3 regions of the Caulobacter sp. KR2-114 genome follow, and region 3 is predicted to be linked to each of the others. Evidence: predicted binding sites of a transcription regulator. Region 3 holds the regulator's gene; each other region holds the start of a gene.
What was found. The regulator LexA, encoded in region 3, represses DNA repair genes until DNA is damaged. The targets are predictions, from matches to a motif close to ATGTTCNCNANNTGTTCT.
Positions count from the first base shown of each region.

Region 1 (7,304 bases), on a different contig from region 3:
TCGGAGACGATCTTGAACAGCGCGATGTCGCCGGTGCGCGCCACGTGGGTGCCGCCGCACAGCTCCACCGAATAGGCGCCGTCGCCCTGCAGCGCGCGGCCGAGGGTCAGCACGCGCACGGAGTCGCCGTACTTCTCGCCGAACAGCGCCACCGCCCCGGCCTCGATCGCCGCCTGCGGGGCCATCTCGCGGGTGTCGGCCGGCACGTTCTGGCGGATCACCGCATTGACCTCGGCCTCGATGCGGTCGAGCTCCTCGGCGGTCAGCGGCGCGCCGTGGCTGAAGTCGAAGCGCATGCGCTCGCCATCCACCAGCTGGCCCTTCTGCGCCACGTGCGGGCCCAGCACATGCTTCAGCGCCGCGTGCGCCAGGTGCGCCGCGGAATGGTTCAGGCGGGTGCGGGCGCGCCGCTCGGCGTCCACCGCCAGGCGCGCGCGGGTCCCGGCCTCCAGCCGGCCCTCGACGATCTTCACCACATGGGCGTTGAGGTCGCCGGCTTCCTTCTGCACGTCGAGCACCTCGCCGCGGCCGCCGGTCCACTCGATCTCGCCCTGGTCGCCGGCCTGGCCGCCGCTCTCGGCGTAGAACGGGGTCTGGTCGAACAGCACCAGCACCGTCTGCCCGGCCTCGGCCGCGTCCACTTCCCGGCCGTCGGCGACGATCGCCAGCGCTTCGGCCAGGCCTTCCACCGACTCGTAGCCGGTGAACACCGTCGGCCCCAGCCGGTCGCGCAGGGCGAACCACAGCGCGCCCTCGGCCTTCTGGCCCGAGCCGGTCCAGTTCTCGCGGCCCATCTCGCGCTGGCGTTCCATCGCCGCGTCGAAGCCGGCCAGGTCCACCGTCAGCCCCTTGGCCCGCACCGCGTCCTGGGTCAGGTCCAGCGGGAAGCCATAGGTGTCGTAGAGCTTGAAGGCGGTCTCGCCGGACAGCACCTGGCCTTCGCCAAGGCCCGCGGTCGCCTCGTCCAGCAGGCTCATGCCGCGGCCCAGGGTGGCGCGGAAGCGCACCTCCTCCTGGCGCAGGGTCTCGCTGATCACCGCCTCGGCGCGGCGCAGCTCCGGATAGGCCTCGCCCATTTCCGTCACCAGGGCCGGGACCAGCCGGTGCATCAGCGGCTCCTTGGCGCCCAGCAGGTGCGCGTGCCGCATCGCCCGGCGCATGATCCGGCGCAGCACGTAGCCGCGCCCCTCATTGGAGGGCGACACCCCGTCGGCGATCAGGAAGCTGGTGGAGCGCAGGTGGTCGGCGATCACCCGGTGCGACGGGGCGCTGTCGCCCTCGGCCTTCACGCCCGTGAGGTCGACCGAGGCGGCGATCAGGGTGCGGAACAGGTCGGTGTCGTAGTTGGAGTGCACGCCCTGCAGGATGGTGGTCAGCCGCTCCAGGCCCATGCCGGTGTCGATCGACGGCTTGGGCAGGCTCACCCGGCTGCCGTCCGCCGACTGCTCGAACTGCATGAACACCAGGTTCCAGAACTCGACGAAGCGATCGCCGTCCTCGTCCGGCGAGCCGGGCGGGCCGCCGGCGATCTCAGGACCGTGGTCGTAGAAGATCTCGGAGCACGGACCGCACGGGCCGGTGTCGCCCATCGACCAGAAATTGTCCGAGGTGGCGATGCGGATGATGCGGTCGTCCGAGAAGCCGGCGATCTTCTTCCACAGTTCCGGCGCTTCCTCGTCCTCGGCGTAGACGGTGACCAGCAGCCGCTCCTTCGGCAGGCCGAAGCCCTTGTTGATCAGGCCCCACGCCAGCTCGATGGCGTGTTCCTTGAAATAGTCGCCGAACGAGAAGTTCCCCAGCATCTCGAAGAAGGTCTGGTGGCGGGTGGTGTAGCCGACGTTGTCCAGGTCGTTGTGCTTGCCGCCCGCGCGCACGCACTTCTGCGACGAGGCGGCGCGCGGCCAGGCCGGCGTCTCGGCGCCGGTGAAGAAGTTCTTGAACGGCACCATGCCGGCGTTGACGAACAGCAGGGTCGGATCGCTCTGCGGCACCAGCGGGGCGGACTGCACGGCGGTATGGCCGTTCTCCGCGAAGTACCCGAGGAACTGTTTGCGGATGTCGTTCAAGGTCGGCATCGGACTTCACTTGCATCTGTCGGCGGGAGCTGCCTCCGACCGGTTTGGATATCGGGCGCCGTCTAACATCTCGCCCGCGCGCCACAAAGCGAAAGCCATCGCCGGTTCCGCGCGTCCCCGCGCAACGCATGCCCGGTGGGCGGGGTTCGGGGCGGCGGCCATGGGAGAGCCCGCACGCGGGTCCGACAGCCTCTGAGGCGGGCTCCGCCGATCCCCAGGGCCTCAGGCCGGGATCGCCGCCGCCGGCCGCCCGACGCAGCGGCCAGGATCGTGGCCGGGATCGTGGCCGGAGATCGTGGCCAGAGGTCGTGGAGGGAATATGCGTGACGCGACCGGGCGGGGTCGCCGCGGGCGACGGGTTGGCGGGGCCGTCCGGGCGGTCCGGCCGCGTCACGCAAGCCGGCCTTCGAATCTCGTCGCTTGGGGAAGCCGAGATGGGGATGAAGGCGCGGCGCTCCATCGATCACTTGGCCTTTGGACCTGTCCAAAGGCCAAGTGATCAATTCCAAATAGCCAAGGCGGGTCGCGGGCGGAAAACCGGGTCCACTTTTCCTCGACCCGCTTTTGGGGCCGGGCGCGGTGGGCGCGCCAGCCGGTTCACCGAAGGCGGGAATTCCGCCCAAGCTTGTTTGCAGAGCCGCCCGCCCCGGTCCCCCGTCGAGGACAGGGGAACCAGGGCCAGGAACGAGGCGCCTATTCCTCGTCGCCCGGCTCGGGGCCGCCGACCAGAAGTTCTTCCTCGATCTTCGACCCGGCGCCGCGCACCTGAGCCTCGATCTGGGCGGCGATGTCCGGATTGTTCTTCAGGAACTCGCGGGCGTTGTCGCGGCCCTGGCCGATGCGCTGGCTGTTCCAGGAGAACCAGGCGCCGGACTTGTCGACCACCCCGGCCTTGACGCCCAGGTCGATGATCTCGCCCAGCTTGGAGATGCCCTGGCCGTACATGATGTCGAACTCGACCTCGCGGAACGGCGGGGCCACCTTGTTCTTCACCACCTTCACGCGGACATTGTTGCCGATGATCTCGTCGCGCACCTTCACCGAGCCGGTGCGGCGGATGTCGAGGCGCACCGAGGCATAGAACTTCAGCGCGTTGCCGCCGGTAGTCGTTTCCGGACTGCCGTACATCACCCCGATCTTCATGCGGATCTGGTTGATGAAGATCACCAGGGTATGGGTCTTGGAGATCGAGGCGGTGAGCTTGCGCAGCGCCTGGCTCATCAGGCGCGCCTGCAGGCCCGGCAGGCTGTCGCCCATCTCGCCCTCGATCTCGGCCCGCGGGGTCAGCGCCGCCACCGAGTCGATGACCACGATGTCCACCGCGCCCGAGCGCACCAGGGTGTCGGTGATCTCCAGCGCCTGTTCGCCGGTGTCCGGCTGCGACACCAGCAGGTCGTCGAGGTTCACCCCCAGCTTGTGGGCGTAGGACGGATCCAGCGCATGCTCGGCGTCGACGAAGGCGGCGGTGCCGCCGGCCTTCTGGATCTCGGCCACCACATGCAGCGCCAGCGTCGTCTTGCCCGAGCTTTCCGGCCCGTAGATCTCGACGATCCGGCCCTTGGGCAGGCCGCCGATGCCCAGGGCGATGTCCAGCCCCAGCGAACCGGTCGACACCGCCTGGATGTCGAGGTTCTTGTTCTTCTCGCCCAGGCGCATGACCGAGCCCTTGCCGAAGGCGCGATCGATCTGCGCCATGGCCGCCTCGAGCGCCCGCTGCTTGTCGCCTTCTTCCTTGCCCACCAGTCTTAACGCCGCCGTCGTGCTGCTCATTGCCAATCCGCCCTTATCCCATGATTCCGCCAACCGGACGGCGGTCCCGACGTCCTGCGCCGAAGCCCCCCGCTGATGGGAAATTCGTACCGTGTTTGTTCCAGGTTCGCAAGATGTTCTCACGCCTGGATCAGGCGGTGCGTCCGGGATTGTCGCAGCCGATATATCAACGCCGGCGCGGATGGGTTCCGCGCCGGGCCGGGCTCGGCATCGGTCGGAAATCTCAGGGTTTCTTGAGCGTCTCGCCGCGGGCGGCGGCGTGGCGGGCGGCTTCCAGGTCGGCGCCTTCCGGGCCGTCGAGGGCGTCCTTGGCGGCCTTGGCGCCGGCCTCGACCTTGCCGGACTCGACGAAGCTGCGTTCCTCGCGGTCGAACTTGCGCGCGGCCTCGTAGTCGCCCTCGCCCTGCACGTCCGGGCCGCCGGCGCCCTTGTCCGCGCCCGCCGGCTTGGCGGTGTCCGGCGACGGTTGGTTCGGCGTTGGGTTGGTCATGGCCTTCTCCAGCTCTGGCGGTGTCTGGAGAAAGGCGCTGCGGGAGAGGAAGTTCCCGCGGCCGTTGAACGAACCGGCCGCGCCCGAGGGCGGCGCCGGGACGGCTGCGCGAGAGGAGCCGGCTCAGGCTTCCAGGCGCAGCTGCTCGGCCTCGGCCAGGGCCTCGCGGCGGGCGGCGACGAAGGCCTGGAAGTCGGCGGTGAGCACGCCGCGGCGATCGGCCAGCTGGTGCGGCGCGAGGTCCGGCGCCTCGTCGACGCCCAGGATCACCGGCCCTTGGTCGGTGGGCGCGATCTCCCAGCCGATCAGCGACAGCGGCGCCAGCAGGCGCGAGGCCTCAAGCGCCATGGCCCGCATCACCGGCCAGTCGGCGATCGCCCGGCCGGTCAGCACGGCGCCGGTCTGCGGATGGCGATCCAGGGCGCGATAGTCCAGGCCCGCGCCCTGGCTGGCGCCGATCACCGCGCCGGTGCGCGGGTCCAGCCGCAGCAGGATCTCGCCGCCGTCGGCGGTCGCGGCGGTGGCGCACAGGCGGAACGGCCGCGCGCCCTGGTCGGTCATCACGGTGATCAGGCGCACGGTCAGGGCGTGGCCGCCGAGAGCCCTGGCCCAGGCGGCGTGCGGCGAGGGGCGGCGCTCGAACAGATAGCCGCCGGCGTAGTTCTCGCTGACATGCTCGATGAAGCCGTCGAGGTCGACCGAGGGGCGTCCGGGCGGCCCGATCAAGCGGTCGCTGTCGGCGTTGACGCCCATCAGCACCGCTTCGCCGACGCCGGCCGGCGCCTGCACCGGCCGGCCGATCAGCGGATAGACCGACGGGTCGGCCAGGAATTCGCGCAGCTGCTCGCGGGTGCGCAACAGGGCCCCGCCCGGCGCGGCCAGATCCTGGGCGAAGATGGCGGCGGCCGGGGGCATGGGAAAGCCGAAGGCGGAGAGATAGGCGCGGGCGGCCAGGCGATTGGCGGCCAGGCCGTGGCCGTCGGCGTGGTTGGCCTGGGCCATGATCTCGGCGGCGCGGCGGCGGCCGGCCACGCCGCGCTTGTCGGCGCCGGCCCAGAAGGCGTCGTCGAACAGCCGCAGCCGCACGTAGTCGCTGAAGCTGATCTTGCCGGGGCCGAACGACAGGGCGGCGAACTCGCGCATCATGCGCATCGGTTGGGCGCCGGTTTCCCCGGCGATACGCGCCAGCACACTCATCATCGGCTCGTCGGTCAGACGCCCGTGCGGACGGCGCTGCGCCGGGGCGTCCCCGCCCTCCCCCGGCCAGTGCAAGCGATCGGCCGCGAAAGCCATGCAAATCAATCCGTTCGGCGCGAAACCGTTAACGCTGATTTGACCCGGCAAAGTTGACCAATTGGTTACGAATCTGAGCCGTGGCGAAGGCGGGAAGCCGCGCGCGGCGAAACGCCGCCGCGCGCGATCCCCAGAGGCCATTCAAGGCCCGGTCAGGCGTCAGTAGGCGCCGCGACGATCGTTGTCGCGAAGGTCGCGGATGCGGTCAGACAGCGAATCCAGGCGCGACTGCAGGTAGTCGCGGTCCCGGTCGCGCAGGGTGCCGTCCGGCCGGCGATAGGCCTCCTCGCGACGGCGGATGTCGGCCAGGTCGCGGCGCACGCTGCGCGACTCCCGCGGCGTCAGCGAAGCGTCCTGCTCGCCGGCGCTGATCTGCCGGTCCAGCCAGTCCTCGCGCTGGCGGATGCCGTAGCGCGGCGAGGTGTAGGCGACGTCGGCGCCGTAGCTTCCCGCATAGGCCGGCGCGCCATAGGCGGGCTGCGGCGCGCGCGCGTTGTTGTCGGCCACCCAATAGCCGTCGGAGTCCATGTAGCCGGGGCCGCGGGTGCGCCACACGCCGTTGGCGTCGTAGTAGCCGCCGCCGTTGGCCGCGATCCAGTGGCCCTGGCGGTCGTAGTAGCCGCTGACGTTGGCGTGCCAGACGCCGCTACCGTCGTAGTAGCCGTAGCCCGAGCAGTCGCGGTTCGACTTCGAGGCCTGGTTGCCGATGATGCCGCCGCCGACCGCGCCGAGTACGGCGCCGGTGCCACGAGAATCGTGACCAGCCAGCTGACTGCCGATCAGGGCGCCGACGCCGGCGCCCAGCAGGGTGCCGCCGACGCGCTGTTCGGACTTGCGCTGTTCACAGACGTTCTGCGCCGAGGCGATGGCCGGCGTCAGCGCGGCGACCGCAACAGCGGCGGCAATGAGAGCGTGCCTTGCCATGTGTGTATCTCCAGAAACATTTGTCCCTGGGCCACAAACGCGGCTTGGCGGCTTTGGATGCGCCGCGGCCCGCTCAGCGGGGCGGCGGAGGACCGGCCGGAAGCGGGTCGAGACGCCCCACCACACCGCCCGGCATACTTACGCTGTAGCCGCTAAAGCGTTGATCGGCATGCATATAGTCGGTCGACACGAATTGCGCGCCGGAGGCGAAGGCGGCCTCGCGCCGGCGGGTGTCGTTGTTGCGGGCCTCGACGGTGTCGGCGTCGGCGCGGGTGCGCACAATCAGCCCGGCGGCGACGTCGGCGCGGATGCGGGCGGCCTGCTGCAGCGGCTCGTTGAGGGTGATGTAGGCCGAGGCCGGCGAGGCCTCGGTGGTGTTGACGAACAGCACCCGCCCCTCCAGCGAGCGGCGCGCGCCGCGATAGACCGCCAGCTTGGGCTCGTCCTCGTCCATGGCGAAGAACACCTTGCCCCGGGCCTCGCCCAGCCGCGGCCAGCCATGGCGGCGGACGGCCTGGCGCAGGGTGGGCGCGCGGCCCTGCACGTCGTCTGGGGTGATCAGTTCGCCAGGGCCGAACACCGAGCGGATCTCGGCGTCGATGGAGTCCATCGCCCGGGCGTCGAACTTCAGCGCGTGGACCGTGCCCGGCGCCTTCACGTCGTCGTCCTTGAGGTTCATCGTGATCAGGATCGGCAGGTGGTCGGGGTGCGCCCGCGACCAGGCCTGGATCTCCTTCAGGCAATCGACAAAC
Region 1 covers NZ_JBMSEC010000001.1:420,982-428,285, forward strand. The annotation lists gene alaS (alanine--tRNA ligase) at 1-2,075, opposite strand, end outside; gene recA (recombinase RecA) at 2,769-3,845, opposite strand; gene ACO2Q3_RS01795 (hypothetical protein) at 4,069-4,335, opposite strand; gene ACO2Q3_RS01800 (sugar-transfer associated ATP-grasp domain-containing protein) at 4,459-5,628, opposite strand; gene ACO2Q3_RS01805 (glycine zipper 2TM domain-containing protein) at 5,788-6,552, opposite strand; gene ACO2Q3_RS01810 (phosphatidylinositol-specific phospholipase C1-like protein) at 6,626-7,304, opposite strand, start outside.
Region 1: the regulator LexA is predicted to act here: its motif matches at 3,948-3,965, upstream of recA (recombinase RecA).

Region 2 (7,304 bases), 500 kb from region 3:
AGCATCCGCGCCGACCTCAGCGCCGACCAGTCCGCCCCGTATTTGCTGGTCGCCGCCTTCCTGCGCGGCGCCACCAATCCGCCGCCGAAAAAGTGGTTCTTCCAGGTGAAGACCTGGACGCCGGAGGGCCGCGCCGGCCTGGCCATCACCGTGCCGCCCGGCGCGCGGCAGGCGCTGGTGTTCCTGGCCCCCAGGACCGGCGGCGACTTCGACACCCTGGTGGGCGCCGTGCGCGGACGCCCCGGAGCCTTCGTGCGCGCCTCGCAGGACCTCTACCAGACCGCCCTCGACCGCACGCGCCTCGACGCCTTCCTGACCGCCGTCGGGGCCAACGGCCAGCACGACCCCACCCGACTGGCGACCATCTCGCCGCTGCTGGCCCGCAGCCTGGCGATCAAGCTCAACGCCGACTGCCTGGACAAGATTCCCGACCTGCAGGCGGCGTGCCTGTCGAGCAACCGTGACGCCCTGGTGCTGAACGACGGGCACAGCGCCTCGGTGGCCCAGAGCCTGACCTCCGGCGCCTCGTCCGAGCTGATCCAGCAGCTGGGCGCCACGCCGCGGGTCGGCGGCGGCGAATACGGCATCTACGTCGACACGGTGATGGACATCGTCCGGGTGCTGGATTCCCTGCACACCGCGCAATACCAGTACATTCCGGCGGTGGGCGACGCGGCCGGCGACACCCTGAAGCTGGCCCTGAACACCGCCCCCTCGTTCCACGCGCCGCTGTCGGTGCTGGTCACCGCCCTGCCCCCGGTCGCCACGCCGCAACTGCCCACCCTGCGCCTGGTCGATCCCGCGCAGAGCTGGTGCGCCAACCAGCCGGACCTCGTGCTGCCGGTCGAGGGCGCGCCGCTGACCTTCTCCACCCCCTACGCCCACGATCTGGCGCTGCGGCTGAAGACCGCCGACGGCCAGTCGGTGGACCTGCCGGCCCGCGCCGATCCCAGCCGCGGCGGCCTGGTCGTCGACGCCAGGCCCCTGGGCGCCGCGAAGCTGCGCGGCGGCCTCGACGCCGTGATCGCCGGCCAGTGGGGCTTCACCTCCTTCGAGGGCCCGCGCTTTCGCGTGCAGTCGGCGCAGGCCGAGCACTGGGGCCTGGCCTCGGACCAGGAGGGCGCCATCACCGTCGGCCACGACGCCACGGTCCGCCTGCAGGCGGCCGCCAATGCCTGCGTCAGCGGCGTGACGTTCCAGGACCACGGCGGCGACCCGCGGCCCGTGGAGTGGAAGCGGCTGCAGCCGGGCGAGCTGCAGGTCACCCTGCCGCTGCAGGGTCGTCAGCCCGGCCCGGCGGCGATCCTGGTGCGCCAGTGGGGTCTGGACGCTCCCGACGTGATGCCGCTGCAGACCTATGCCGAAGCCGGGCGCCTGGAAGGCTTCTCGTTCCATGCCGGCGACACCACCGGGGTGCTGAGCGGCTCGGGCCTCGACGAGGTGAAGGGCCTCAGCCTGGATGGCGCCGCCTTCGCGCCGATCCAACCCGCAGTCGGCGCGGCGGGCGGGGAGATCAGCCTGGCGGCGGCGGACCCGGCGGCCGTGTCCCGCTTCGCCGCCGGCGCGGCGGTCTCCGCCAGCGTGACGTTCAAGGACGGACGCAGCCTGCCGCTGAAGGTCACCGTCGGCCCGCCCCGGCCGAACGTGGCCCTGATCGCCGCCAGCCTGCGCCAGACGCAGCGTCCGCCGCTGGGACCGGTGCAGCTGGCCGACCGGTCCGAGGTTCCGGCCGGCGCCACCCTGGTGTTCGCGGTGCAGGCGGAGACGCCGGCCAGCTTCTCCGGCGACGAGGTGCTGGAGGTGTCGGCCGGCGGCGGCGCGGCGATGACCACCCTGACCTTCGCCGGCGGCCTGGTGTTGCAGGACACGCGGATCGCCGTGGCCACCCTGGACACCCGCGCCTTCCCCGGCGCCTCGGCGTTCGGCCCGCTGCGGTTCCGGCTGGTGAAGAAGGGCGTGGCCAGCGACTGGCAGCCTCTGGCGCAGCTGGTGCGCGTGCCCGCGCTGAAGGCGCTGGAGTGCGGCCGCGGCGGGCCGAAGACCTGCGAGCTGGCGGGCGCGCGGCTGTTCCTGATCCAGGCGGTCTCGACCGATCCGGGCTTCAAAACCGCCACCTCGGTGCCCGACGGCTTCACCGGAGAGACCCTCAGCGTGCCGCGCCCGACCGGCGGGAAGCTGTACCTGAAGCTGCGCGACGCGCCCGCGGTGGCCAATCTGGCCGAGTTCGGCAAACCGCGTGCAGCGCCGGCGGCGACCAGACCGAGCCGTTCGGCGCCCTAGGTCTGGAAGCTGCGCCGGGTCAGCCCCGGCAGCGCGATCGACTGGCCGGCCGCCCGGAACAGGAAGAACGTCAGGTAGGCCAGCCACAGGCTGTCGTTGCCGAGGGCGCGGCCGAGCCACAGCACCAGCACGTAGCCCGCCAGCGCGGCGGCCATGGTCAGCATCATCGCCCGGGTCCAGCTGGCGCCGATGAACACCCCGTCCAGCACGAACGAGGCCAGGCCCGCCACCGGCAGGGCCGCCGCCCACCAGCGATAGCGCAGCACCGTGCCGATCACCGCCGGGGCGGTAGAGAAGCTCGCCGCCAGCGGCCCGCCCGCCAGGGCGTAGACGGCGCTGATCGCCAGGGCGAAGCCCATCCCCCAGACCATGATCGCGCGCACCAGCCGCTCGAAGCGCGGCCGGTCGCCGGCGCCCAGGGCCTCGCCGCACAGCACCTGGGCGGCGCTCTCGAAGCCGTCCAGCATCAGCGCCGACAGCATGAACAGCTGGTAGAGGATCGCGTTGGCCGCCAGCACCACCGCCCCCTGCCGCGCCCCGGCCCGGGTCAGCAGGGTGACCACGGCCATCAGCAGCACCGTGCGCGCGAAGAGATCGCGGTTCAGCCGCAGCAGGGCGCCGATCTCGCCCGCCGCCCAGGTCGCCCGGTGGCGCAGCGCGGCCAGGGCCCGCCTGGCCGGCGGCTCGCGCGCCGCCATCAGCGCCAGGGCCGTGAACTTCAGGGTCTCCGACACCAGGGTCGCGCTCGCCACACCGGCGACGCCCAGGCCGAGACCCAGCACCAGGGTCAGGTCCAGGGCGACGTGGACGATGTTGGAGCCGACCTCGACGGCCAGCACCGCCCGCACCTGCCGCCGCCCCACCAGCCAGCCGGTGAGCACCGAGCCGAACAGGAAGGGCGCCGCGCTCCAGTAGCGGATCGCCACATAGGCGCCGGCCTGCGCCCGGATCGCGCCCTGCGCCCCCAGCACCGCCAAGCCGGCGGCGCTGACCCAGGGCATGGCCGCCAGCAGCAGCGCGGCGATCACCAGCGCCAGGAACAGGGCGCGCACCAGCACCTCGGCCTGGGTGTCCTCCTCGCCGCGGCCGGCGGCCTGGGCGGTGAGCGCGACGGTGCTCGAGCGCAGGAAGTTGAACACCACCAGCACGGTGGTCAGCAGCTTGGCCCCGACCTCCACCCCGCCCTGGGCGGGCGCGTCGCCCAGGCGGCCGATCACCCACATGTCGGCCAGGCCGAACAGGGCGGTGGCGACGTTGGTCAGCATGGCGGGCAGCGCGATGGCGAGGATCGCCCGGCTGAGCCCCCCACCGTCCGATCCCACCGCCGCCTGAGCCATCGCCGAGCCCCCAAGGTCCCCTAGGCCCCTACGCGAAGGGCGCCGGCACCATGCCCGGGATTCTCCGCGCCGGACTAAGCGCTCGGCGGGCTGGCCGCAACGCTTTACAGAACAAATCAAGAACACTATCGTTCGGGGGTGCCCCAGCTTTCCCTGCGTCAGAAGCTTTCCATCCTGGCGGACGCCGCCAAGTACGACGCCTCGTGCGCCTCCTCCGGCGGGGAAAGGCGCAACTCGACCGGCGGCAAGGGCGTGGGGTCGACCGATGGCGGCATGGGCATCTGCCACGCCTACGCGCCCGACGGGCGCTGCATCAGCCTGTTGAAGATCCTGCTGACCAACTTCTGCCAGTACGACTGCGCCTATTGCGTGAACCGGGTGTCGTCCAACACCCCGCGGGCGCGCTTCACCGCCGAGGAGGTCGTCGACCTGACCCTCGGCTTCTACAAGCGCAACTACATCGAGGGCCTGTTCCTGTCGTCTGGGATCATCCGCAGCGAGGACTATACCCTGGGCGAAATGGTTCGCGTGGTGAAGACCCTGCGCGAAGGGCATGATTTCCGAGGCTATATCCACCTGAAGCTGATCCCGGAGGCGTCGCCGGAACTGGTGCTGGAGGCCGGCCGCTACGCCGACCGCGTGTCGATCAACGTCGAGCTGCCGCGCGCCGCCAGCCTCGCCGATCTGGCCCCGGAAAAGGACGCCCAGGGCATCCGCCGGGCCATGGGCCGCGTGCGGCTGCGGCTGGAGGAACACGCCCCGACGCCTCGCCCCAAGGCCTCCACCCCCCGGCCCAAGGCCAAGGCCCCGCGCTTCGCCCCCGCCGGCCAGTCGACCCAGCTGATCGTCGGGGCCGACGGCGCGCCGGACGGCGAGATCCTGGCGCAGAGCGCTCAGCTGTACGGGTCGTACGGGCTGAAGCGGGTCTACTATTCGGCGTTCAGCCCGATCCCCGACGCCACCGCCCGCCTGCCGCTGGAACGCGCCCCGCTGATGCGCGAGCACCGGCTGTACCAGGCCGACTGGCTGATGCGGTACTACGGCTTCGGCCGGGGCGAGATCATCGCCGAGGACCAGAACCTGGACCTGGAGATCGACCCCAAGCTGGCCTGGGCCCTCGCCCACCGCGAGGGCTTTCCCGTGGACGTCAACCGCGCCGACCGCGAGACCCTGCTGCGCGTGCCGGGCCTGGGGGTGCGCAGCGTCGACCGGCTGCTGGTGATGCGCCGGGTCAGGCGGGTGCGGCTGGAAGACGTGCGCGGCCTGGTCCGCAGCCTTAAGACCATCCAGGCCTTCATCGTCGCCGAGGGCTGGACGCCCGGCGCCGCCGCCGATCGCGCCGATCTGCGCCAGGTGGTCACCGGCAAGGCGGCGGGGAGCGCGCCGCAGCAGCTGGAGCTGTTCTGAGCCGTGCCCGTCGTCACCCTGGAGAGTGAGATCGACCTCGCAGGGTGGCGGGCCGCGGCGCGAACCCTGCGCCTGGCGGGCGCGTCGCCCGACACCGTGCGCTGGCGGGTGGCGGGCGGCGGCGGCGACCTGTTCGCGGACGCGGACGTGCTGCCCGACCCGCCCCCCGGGACGGCCTTCACCGCCCCGGCGCCCTTCCTGGCGCTGGCCGCGGACGTGGTGCTGCACCGCGCCGAGGACCGGTTCGACCGCCTTTATCGGCTGCTGTGGCGGCTGAGGGACGAGCCGGAGCTGATGCGCCTGGCCGCGGACCCGGAGGTGGCGCACGCCGGACACCTGGCCCGCGCCGTGCGCCAGGCCGCCCACAAGATGCAGGCCTTCGTGCGCTTCCGGCAGGTCCCCGGCGCGCCGCCGGACAGCTTCATCGCCTGGTTCGAGCCGCCGCACCGGGTGGTGGAGCGCATGGCGCCCTGGTTCGCCGCCCGCTACGCCAACCAGGCCTTCTCGATCCTGACGCCAGAGGTCTCGGCGCACTGGGATCGCCGGCAGCTGACCTTCGGCCCCGGCGCGACCCGGGCCGACGCCCCGGCGGAGGACGCCCTGGAGGGCGACTGGCAGGCCTACTACGCGGCGATCTTCAATCCGGCCCGGCTGAAGGTGCGGATGATGAAGAAGGAGATGCCGCAGCGCTATTGGCGCAACCTTCCGGAGGCGCGGCTCATTCCGGAGTTGATCGACGCCGCCGAAGCCAGGACCGCCGCCATGGTCGCCAGCCCCGCCACAGAGCCCGCCCGCGCCCGCAGGACGCCCGCCCGCGCACGGCCGCCGCCGCCGCCGGATCCGGCCGAGCGGCCGGCCAGCCTCGATCAGGTCGCCGCCGGCGTGCAGGCCTGCCGCCGCTGCGATCTGTGGAAGGACGCGACCCAGGGGGTGGCCTCGGAGGGCCCGGACGGCGCCCGGCTGATGCTGGTGGGCGAGCAACCCGGCGATCAGGAAGACCTGGCCGGGCGCCCCTTCGTCGGCCCTGCCGGCCAGATGCTGGACCGCGCGCTGGCCGAGGCCGGCGCCGACCGCGCTCAGGTGCTGGTGACCAACGCCGTCAAGCACTTCAAGCACGAGCCGCAGGGCAAGCGCCGCATCCACAAGACGCCGAACGCCGGCGAGGTGCAGGCCTGCCGCTGGTGGCTGGACGCCGAGCGCGCCCTGGTGCGCCCGCGGGTGATCGTCGCCCTCGGCGCCACCGCCGCCCTGGCCGTGTTCGGCAAGGCCGTCCCGATCAAGGCCAACCGGGGCCAGGCGCTGCAGCTGCCCGACCAGTCGCAGGCGGTCGTCACCTACCACCCCTCGTTCCTGCTGCGCGTTCCCGACGAGCGGGCGCGGCGCGAGGCCTATGCGGCGCTGGTCGAGGACCTGGCGCTGGCGTGGAGGCTGGCGGGGTAGCCGGGCGCTGGCCGAGGCCCCCTCCACCCCCTTCGGGGGTCCCCCTCCCCCTTGTGGGCCCCAAAGAGGCGAGGAGAAGCGCCGTTACCGTTCTCTTCCCCCACTGGGGGAAGTACGGCCGAAGGCCGGGATGGGGGCTCCAGCCAGGCGCCGACAGTTCCCATTTTGTTCCATCCACGGTAGAGCTCTGCCATGGATGCGCCCAAGCGCACGATCGACAGGGCCCGCACCCTTTCGCGATCGGTGGCTGCGCGACCAGGGCGTGTGCACGGTGCGCATCGCGGCCGTCGACGTGCGCGACAACCTGGCGTGCAGATGATCGTCCTCGTGGCGCGCGGAGAATGGGAAGGCTAGGTCGGTTCTCCGCTGGAGCCCCCATCCCCCGCTTCGCGGGTACTTCCCCCAAGGGGGGAAGAGAACCGTTCTCGTCCCCCCGCAAGGGGCAGGGGAATCGCATATGGAATTGGCTTCGAGACTGGCGGCCCGAGCGCCGAAGCAATGCAAAGCGGCCCTTTGAATCCGTTTTGTTCTCGTTCCGACCATCGACGAAGCGGGTTCGACCATCGAAGCGGGCTTGCTTGGACAGGCTCCCTGATAGCCAAAGTCCATATGCAATTCCCCTCCCCCAAAGGGGGGAGGAGATTTTTCGTCAGTGCTGCGTCGGGGTTCCGCCGCGCAGGTCCAGCGACGCCCGCGAGCCCACGTCCGGCTCCTGGCCGGTCAGGTTGGCCTTGGCGATCTCGAAGCCGAACTTCAGCGGGCCCTGTTCAGACAGCCAGACCTGGGCGTCGGCGACGTCGAAGCGCAGCAGGGTCAGGCGGGGGTCGTCCTTGCCCTCCG
Region 2 covers NZ_JBMSEC010000002.1:916,357-923,660, forward strand. The annotation lists gene ACO2Q3_RS10540 (hypothetical protein) at 1-2,280, shown strand, start outside; gene ACO2Q3_RS10545 (MATE family efflux transporter) at 2,277-3,617, opposite strand; gene ACO2Q3_RS10550 (putative DNA modification/repair radical SAM protein) at 3,756-5,024, shown strand; gene ACO2Q3_RS10555 (UdgX family uracil-DNA binding protein) at 5,028-6,464, shown strand; gene ACO2Q3_RS10560 (pyridoxamine 5'-phosphate oxidase family protein) at 7,114-7,304, opposite strand, start outside.
Region 2: the regulator LexA is predicted to act here: its motif matches at 3,726-3,743, upstream of ACO2Q3_RS10550 (putative DNA modification/repair radical SAM protein).

Region 3 (7,304 bases):
TAAATGGACAAATCCGCCAGCTCGATGAGGGTCTTTGCGCCCTCCTTGACCAGCGGGATCACGACCTGGAGCTTCGCGGTCGCATCGGCCGGCAGATCCAGGCCGCGGCCTTGCAGGATCGGCAGCACCAGGCCGGCCAGGCGGGCGTCGTCGGCGCGGCGGATGTGCCAGTTGTTGACGTGGTTCAGCTTGTCAAAGTCGAGGCGCGCGCCGGCCTTGACCACGTCGCGCACGTCGAACCAGGCGATCGCCTGATCGTCCGTGAACAGTTCGTCGTCGCCATGCCCCCAGCCCAGCTTGGCCAGGTAGTTGCGCACCGCCTCAGGCAGGTAGCCCATGTCGCGGAACTCGCCCACCGACTGGGCGCCGTGCCGCTTGGACAGCTTGCCGCCGTCCTTGCCCAGGATCAGCGGCAAGTGGGCGAAGGTCGGAACCGGCCAGCCCAGGGCGCGATAGAGCAGGGTCTGGCGTCCGGCATTGCTCAGGTGCTCCTCGCCGCGGATCACGTGGGTGACGCCCATGTCGTGATCATCGACGGTGACGCCGAGGTTGTAGATCACCGTTCCATCCGTCCGCAGCAGGACGAAGTCCTCGATGTCCTTGTTGGGAAAGCGGACCGTGTCGCGGACCAGGTCCTCCACCACGGTCTCGCCCTCGTCCGGGGTGCGGAAGCGGATCACATGCGGCTTGCCCTGTTCCATCGGGCCCGGCGTGCGGTCGCGCCAGGGCGAGCGCAGGGCGTGGCCCTCGGCGCGGGACTTCTCCTTGAGGATCTCCGCCTCGTCGACGGTCATGTAGCAGGCGTAGGCGTGGCCGGCCTCGATCAGCCGCTGCACGGCCGCCTTGTGCACCGCCGCGCGGGCGAACTGGAACACCGGCTCGCCGTCCCACTGCAGCCCCAGCCAGCTCAGGCTGTCGAAGATCACCTGCACCGAGGCCTCGGTGGAGCGCTCGCGGTCGGTGTCCTCGATGCGCAACAGGAACGTGCCGCCGGTGTGCTTTGCATACAGCCAGTTGAAAAGCGCCGACCTTGCGTTGCCAATATGCATGGAACCGGTGGGCGACGGGGCGATACGGGTGACGACAGGAGACTTGGGGGCGGAGGACATAGGTGATCCGATTGCGGGAGAACGGGCCGGGCCGGGCGCGTGGGCGCCCGGGTCGAGGGCGCGGCCTCTTAGCACGCGCCGCGCGCGGCTTCCTAGTACGGCCGCGCTGCGGGCCTGGCTGGCCGCCGAGGGCGCGGCGCAGCTCGACCGCTGGATGCTGGGGGCGCCGATCGCGTTCGGCGGCGGCGCGGCGGTGTATTTCGCCCTGCCAGACGAGCCGCCGCTGGGACCCTTGCTGGCGCTCGCCGGGGCGGCGACGCTGCTGGCGCTGGCGGCGCGCCGCTGGAGCCGAAGCCGCGCCCTGATCATCCTCGTCCTCTACGCCGCCCTGTTCGCCGGCGGGCTGGCGGCCGGCCGCATCCGCACCCTGCGGGTCGCCGCGCCGATCGCGCCGTTCTCGCAGAGCACCCTGGTCGAAGGCTGGGTCACCGACGTGCCGAGCGCCGCCTCCGGACGGGCGCGGCTGATGATCGCCCCGGTGCGCATCGGCCGCCTGCGCCGAGACCAGCTGCCCAACCGCCTGCGGGTGACCGTCCCCGGCGACCTCATGATCGGGCCGGGCAGGGCGGTGCGCCTGGCCGCCTTCATCAGCCCCCCGCCAGCCCCGGCCAGTCCCGGAGCCTACGATTTCGCCCGGGACGAATATTTCCAGGGCATCGGCGCGGTGGGGTTCTCCAAGGCCTCGCCCGAACTGATCAGCCTGCCGCCGCCGCCGCTCGCCCTGCGGATCGAGCTGGCGATCAACCAGGCCCGCTGGGCGTTGAGCCGCCGCATAGCCGGCGACATGGACGCAAAGTCCGCCGGGCTCGGGGTGGCGATGATCACCGGCTACCAGGCCTGGCTGTCCGACGACGATCAGACCAGCCTGCGCAACTCGGGCCTGGCGCACATCATCTCGATCAGCGGCGTGCACATGGCCATCGTCGGCGGCTTCGTGTTCCTGGCGGTCCGGCTGCTGGTGGCGCTGTGGCCCTGGCTGGCGCTGCGGGTTCCGGGCAAGAAGGTGGCCGCGGCCGTCGGCCTGGCGGCGATCCTGCTGTACCTGCTGGTGTCCGGCGCGCCGCCGCCGGCGCAGCGCTCGGCGATCACCGCCAGCCTGGTGTTCGGCGCCATCCTGGTCGACCGGCGGGCGATCAGCCTGCACGTCCTGGCCATCGCCGCCCTGACCATCCTGCTGCTGCAGCCGGAGGCCATCGTCCAGCCCGGCTTCCAGATGTCGTTCGCCGCCACCACCGCGCTGGTGGCCCTGGCCGAGGTCTGGCCGCGACGGCCGCATCCGATCAGCGTCCCCTGGCCGATCCGCGTTGTGCAGCAGGGGTTCGGCTGGCTGGCGATCAGCCTGGCCGCCAGCTTCGTGGCCGGCCTCGCCACCGAGCCGTTCGGGGTGCAGGACTTCAATCGCACCGCCGTCTATGGCCTGGGCGCCAACCTGGTCACCGAGCCGCTGGAGACCTTCGTCATCATGCCGGCCCTGGCGCTGGGCGCGCTGGCGGAGACCTTCCACCTCGGCGCGCCGCTGCTGGCGCTCGCCGGCTGGGGCATCGACCTGCTCTATCGGGTGTCGGGCTGGTTCTCCGGCCTGCCCTGGTCGGTGTGGACCGTGCCCAGCAAGCCGGACTTCACCCTGCCGGTCGCGTTTCTCGGCATCCTGATGCTGTGCCTCTGGAAGGGCCGCCTGCGCTGGATCGGCCTGCCGTGCGCCCTGATGGTGAGCCTGTGGCCCCGGCCCCCGGCGCCGGAAGTCTGGGTGGCGTCGGATGCGGCGGCCGCGGCCGTGCAGGACGGCCATACCGCCTGGCTGCTGCGGCCCAAGGTCAGGCTGTTCGCCGCCGACATGTGGTCGCGGCGGCAGGCCTTCATGCTGGAGGACGACGATCCGGCCCGCACCCGGCCGTTCGACTGCGACCGGCGGATCTGCGGCGCCGTCACCGCCAGCGGTGGCCGCGTGGTGCTGTGGTGGATCCACCGCACGCCGGCCGGAGCCGAGCTGGACGACCTCTGCCGCAACGCCGACCTGATCCTGATCCGCGCCACGAAGGTCGCCGCCACCCCGGCCTGCGCGGGCAAGCCGATGCTCACCGGCGAGGACTTCGCCCGCGGCGGCTCAGCCGAGCTCTATCGGGCGTCGCGGGGCTGGAACGTGGTCTGGGCCCAGGACGTGCGCGGACGCCGTCCCTGGTCGCAGGCTAGTGATAGCGGCGAATGAGCCCCACCAGCTTGCCCTGCACGGCCACCTGGTCGGGGCCGAAGATGCGGGTCTCGTAGGCCGGGTTGGCGGCCTCCAGGGCGATCGAGGCGCCCTTCTTGCGCAGGCGCTTCAGCGTGGCTTCCTCGCCCATCACTAGGGCGACGACGATCTCGCCGGAGTTGGCGGTGCTGGTCTTGCGGATCACCACATAGTCGCCGTCGAGGATGCCGGCCTGGATCATCGAGTCGCCCTGCACCTCCAGCACATAGTGCTCGCCGGCGCCCAGGATGCTCTCGGGGACCTGCAGGCGGTCGCGCTCGTGCTGGATGGCCTCGATCGGCGTGCCGGCGGCGATACGGCCGAGGACCGGCAGGTCGCGCACGTCGTTGGCCGCGACCGGCGCGGCGGGGCCGGCGTTCTCGATCAGCTGCGGACGGAAGGCGGACCGGCCCTTGGGCGGCGCCGCGGCGGTAGCCTGTTCCGGCAGCTTGGTGACCTCCAGCGCCCGCGCCCGGTGCGGCAGGCGGCGCAGGAAGCCGCGTTCCTCCAGCGCCGTGATCAGGCGGTGAATTCCCGACTTGGAGGCCAGATCCAGCGCCTCCTTCATCTCGTCGAACGACGGCGAGACTCCGGTCTCCTTGATCCGCTCATGGATATACATGAGCAGTTCGTGTTGTTTGCGCGTGAGCATCGCCGCCTCGCCTTCACCCGCCGGAGCGCCGGTCAGGAACAAACCAAAAACATTTGGATGTTCTCTAGGCGTTCTTTCTTAATGTCAAGTGAACGGCAAAGCAACGTGATTTCAAGGGGATAGGGAGGCGATGAACGCCCCGCGACGGTGAATCCGGCCGTCCAGCCGGAAGCAGGTCTCCACAGGCGCCCGAGTCGCGGCTCAGCCCAGCAGGGCGCGGGTGGCGGCCGCGACGTCGGCCTGGCGCATCAGGCTCTCGCCGACCAGCATCGCCACCGCCCCGGCGGCTTCCAGCCGGGCGGCGTCGGCGGGGGTGAAGATGCCGCTCTCGGTGACCAGCAGGGCTCCGGCAGGAACCCGGCCCGCAAGGCGCTCGGTGATCGCCAGGTCGGTGACGAAGGTGCGCAGGTCGCGGTTGTTGACGCCGATCATGCCGCCGCCCAGCGCCACGGCGCGGTCGAGTTCGGCCTCGTCATGGGTCTCGATCAGCACGTCCATGCCGAACCGCGCCGCCTCGGCGATCAGGTCGGCGGCGAGGCTGTCGTCCACCATGGCCAGGATCACCAGGATGGCGTCGGCGCCCAGGGCGCGGGATTCGGCCACCTGCCAGGGATCGACCAGGAACTCCTTGCGCAGGGCGGGCAGGGCGACGGCCTGCCGGGCCGCCGTCAGGTAGGCGTCGGCCCCCTGGAAGCTGGGGGTGTCGGTGAGCACGGACAGGCAGGCCGCGCCGCCGGCCTCATAGGCCCTCGCGTGGGCGGTGGGGTCGAAGTCCGGCCGGATCAGCCCCTTGGACGGCGAAGCCTTCTTGATCTCGGCGATCAGCGCCAGACGGCCTGGCGCGTGCGCCCGCTCCAGGGCAGCGCGGAAACCGCGGGGCGGCGAGGCGAGGGCGGCGCGCGCGTCGACCTGCCCTTGAGTCTCCGTCGCGCGCCGCTCGGCGACCTCCTCGCGCTTGTAGGCCGCGATCCTGGCGAGGATGTCGCTCATGCTCGCGTGATCTCCACGAGGGTGTCCAGCGCCCGCAGGGCCGCGCCGGAATCGATGGCGTGGGCGGCCATGTCGACGCCTTCGCGCAGGGTCTCGGCCCGGTCCGCCACCAGGAAGGCCGCCGCCGCGTTGAGCAGGACGATATCGCGATAGGCGCCCATGGCGCCGGCCAGCAGCGCCCGCAGGGCCTCGGCGTTCGCCGCGGCGTCGCCGCCGGTCAGGTCCGAAAGCGCGGCGCGGGGCAGGCCCACGGCCTCGGGGGTGACATTGAACAGGCGGACGCCGGCGCCGGTGCGCCACTCGGCGACCTGGGTGACCCCGGTCGTGCTCATCTCGTCGAGGCCCTCGCCATGCACGACCCAGGCGCGCTCGGCGCCCAGGGCCCCCAGCACCCTGGCCAGGGGTTCGACCCAGCGCGGGTCGTAGACGCCCAGCAACTGGCGCTGCGCCCCCGCCGGATTGGACAGCGGCCCCAGCAGGTTGAACACGGTGCGGAACCCCAGCTCCTGGCGCACCGGCATCACGTGCCGCAGCGCCCCGTGGTGGGCGACCGCGAACAGGAAGCAGATCCCCGCGCGCTCCAGCGCCTCGCGCTGCCGGTCGGGGCCCGCCGCGATGTTCACGCCGAGGGCGCCCAGCACGTCCGACGACCCGGAACGCGACGACACCGCGCGCGTGCCGTGCTTGGCGACCTTCAGCCCGCCCCCCGCGGCCACGAAGCCGACGGCGGTGGAGATGTTCAGGGTGTGCAGCCCGTCACCGCCGGTGCCGCAGACGTCGATCACCTGGAAGGGGTGCTCCAGCACCGTGGCGGCCCGCCGCATGGCCCGCGCGCAGGCCGTGATCTCGCCGACGGTCTCGCCGCGCATGCGCATGGCGGTGACCGCCGCGGCGATCTGCGCCGGGCTCGGCTCGCCGCGCAGACAGGCGGCGAAGAAGGCCTCGGCGTCGGGCTCGTCCATGGTGGCGCCGTCGGCGAGTCTGGCCAGCAGCGGCTTGAAGGCGTCAGACATGATCTCGCCGCGCTCAGGCCTCGACGAGGCGCTGCACGCTCGCCAGATCCATGAAGTTCAGCAGCAGCTGATGGCCGCCCTCGGTGGCGATGCTCTCGGGGTGGAACTGCACCCCATGCAGCGGTCGGGTCTTGTGCTGGAAGCCCATGATCTCGCCGTCGTCGGTCCAGGCGGTGATCTCCAGCACGTCGGGCAGGGTTTCGCGCCGCACCGAAAGGCTGTGGTAGCGGGTGGCGGTGAATGGGTCGGGCAGGCCCTTGAAGATGCCCTTGCCGGCGTGGTGGATCGGGCTGGTCTTGCCGTGCATGAGGGCCTTGGCGCGGATCACCTCGCCGCCCATGGCCTGGCCGATGGCCTGGTGGCCCAGGCAGACGCCGAGGATCGGCAGGTCGTCCGGCGCGCCGGAGATCAGCGGCAGGCAGATGCCCGCCTCGTTGGGCGTGCACGGACCCGGCGACAGCAGCACCGCCTCGGGGCGAAGGGCCAGGGCGTCCTGCACGGTGATCTTGTCGTTGCGATAGACCGTGGTCTCCGCCCCAAGCTCGTTCAGGTAGTGGACGAGGTTGTAGGTGAAGCTGTCGTAGTTATCGATGACCAGGATCATGGGGCGCCTCGCGAGGCCCGGTACTTAAGCGCAAGCGGCCGCTGCGCCAAGGGACCGCGTTGGCGGACGGGGCAGGGCGGGCCACTGTGACGCCATGAGCACTGTCGATTCGCCGATCGAAAAGGTGGCGCTGCAACGCGCCCGCGCCCTGCTGAAGGCGCCCGTGGCGCGCGATCCCGCCCTGGCTGCGGTGGCGGCCGCGGCGCTGTTCGCGGTCTCGGCCCTGGCCCTGGCGACGGTGTGGATCGTGCTGCCGCCGGTGTTCAGCGAAGCGCCGCACGCGGCGACGCAGGGCCGCTAGGGCGGGCCGGGCCGGCGCCGCGCGCCCCGTCTGCGCCCACCCTCCCCACCGTCATCCTCGGGCGTCAGTCCCGAGGATCCATGAACACGTGAAATTAAGTCGCGAGCGGCAGCGGAGCGTCGCAGGGCGCTCGCGGCGGCCACCGGTGCGTGGCGCGCCCTTCGAAGCGCGCCACCCGGTCTCCCGTGTGCATGGCCCCTCGGCACAGGGCCGAGGGTGACGGAGAAGGAAAGGGGCGGCTGCTGATTCAGGCGAAGCGCCAGGCTTCCTGCGCGGCTTTGCGCAGGGCGCGGGACTTGTGGACGGTTTCCTCGTACTCGGCGTCCGGGTCGCTGTCGGCGACCACCCCGCCGCCGGCCTGCACGTACATCACGCCTTCCTTGACCAGGGCCGTGCGCAGCACGATGC
Region 3 covers NZ_JBMSEC010000002.1:419,995-427,298, reverse strand. The annotation lists gene gltX (glutamate--tRNA ligase) at 1-1,109, opposite strand, end outside; gene ACO2Q3_RS08165 (ComEC/Rec2 family competence protein) at 1,264-3,315, shown strand; gene lexA (transcriptional repressor LexA) at 3,296-3,988, opposite strand; gene trpC (indole-3-glycerol phosphate synthase TrpC) at 4,190-4,978, opposite strand; gene trpD (anthranilate phosphoribosyltransferase) at 4,975-5,991, opposite strand; gene ACO2Q3_RS08145 (anthranilate synthase component II) at 6,005-6,595, opposite strand; gene ACO2Q3_RS08140 (hypothetical protein) at 6,690-6,896, shown strand; gene trpE (anthranilate synthase component I) at 7,144-7,304, opposite strand, start outside.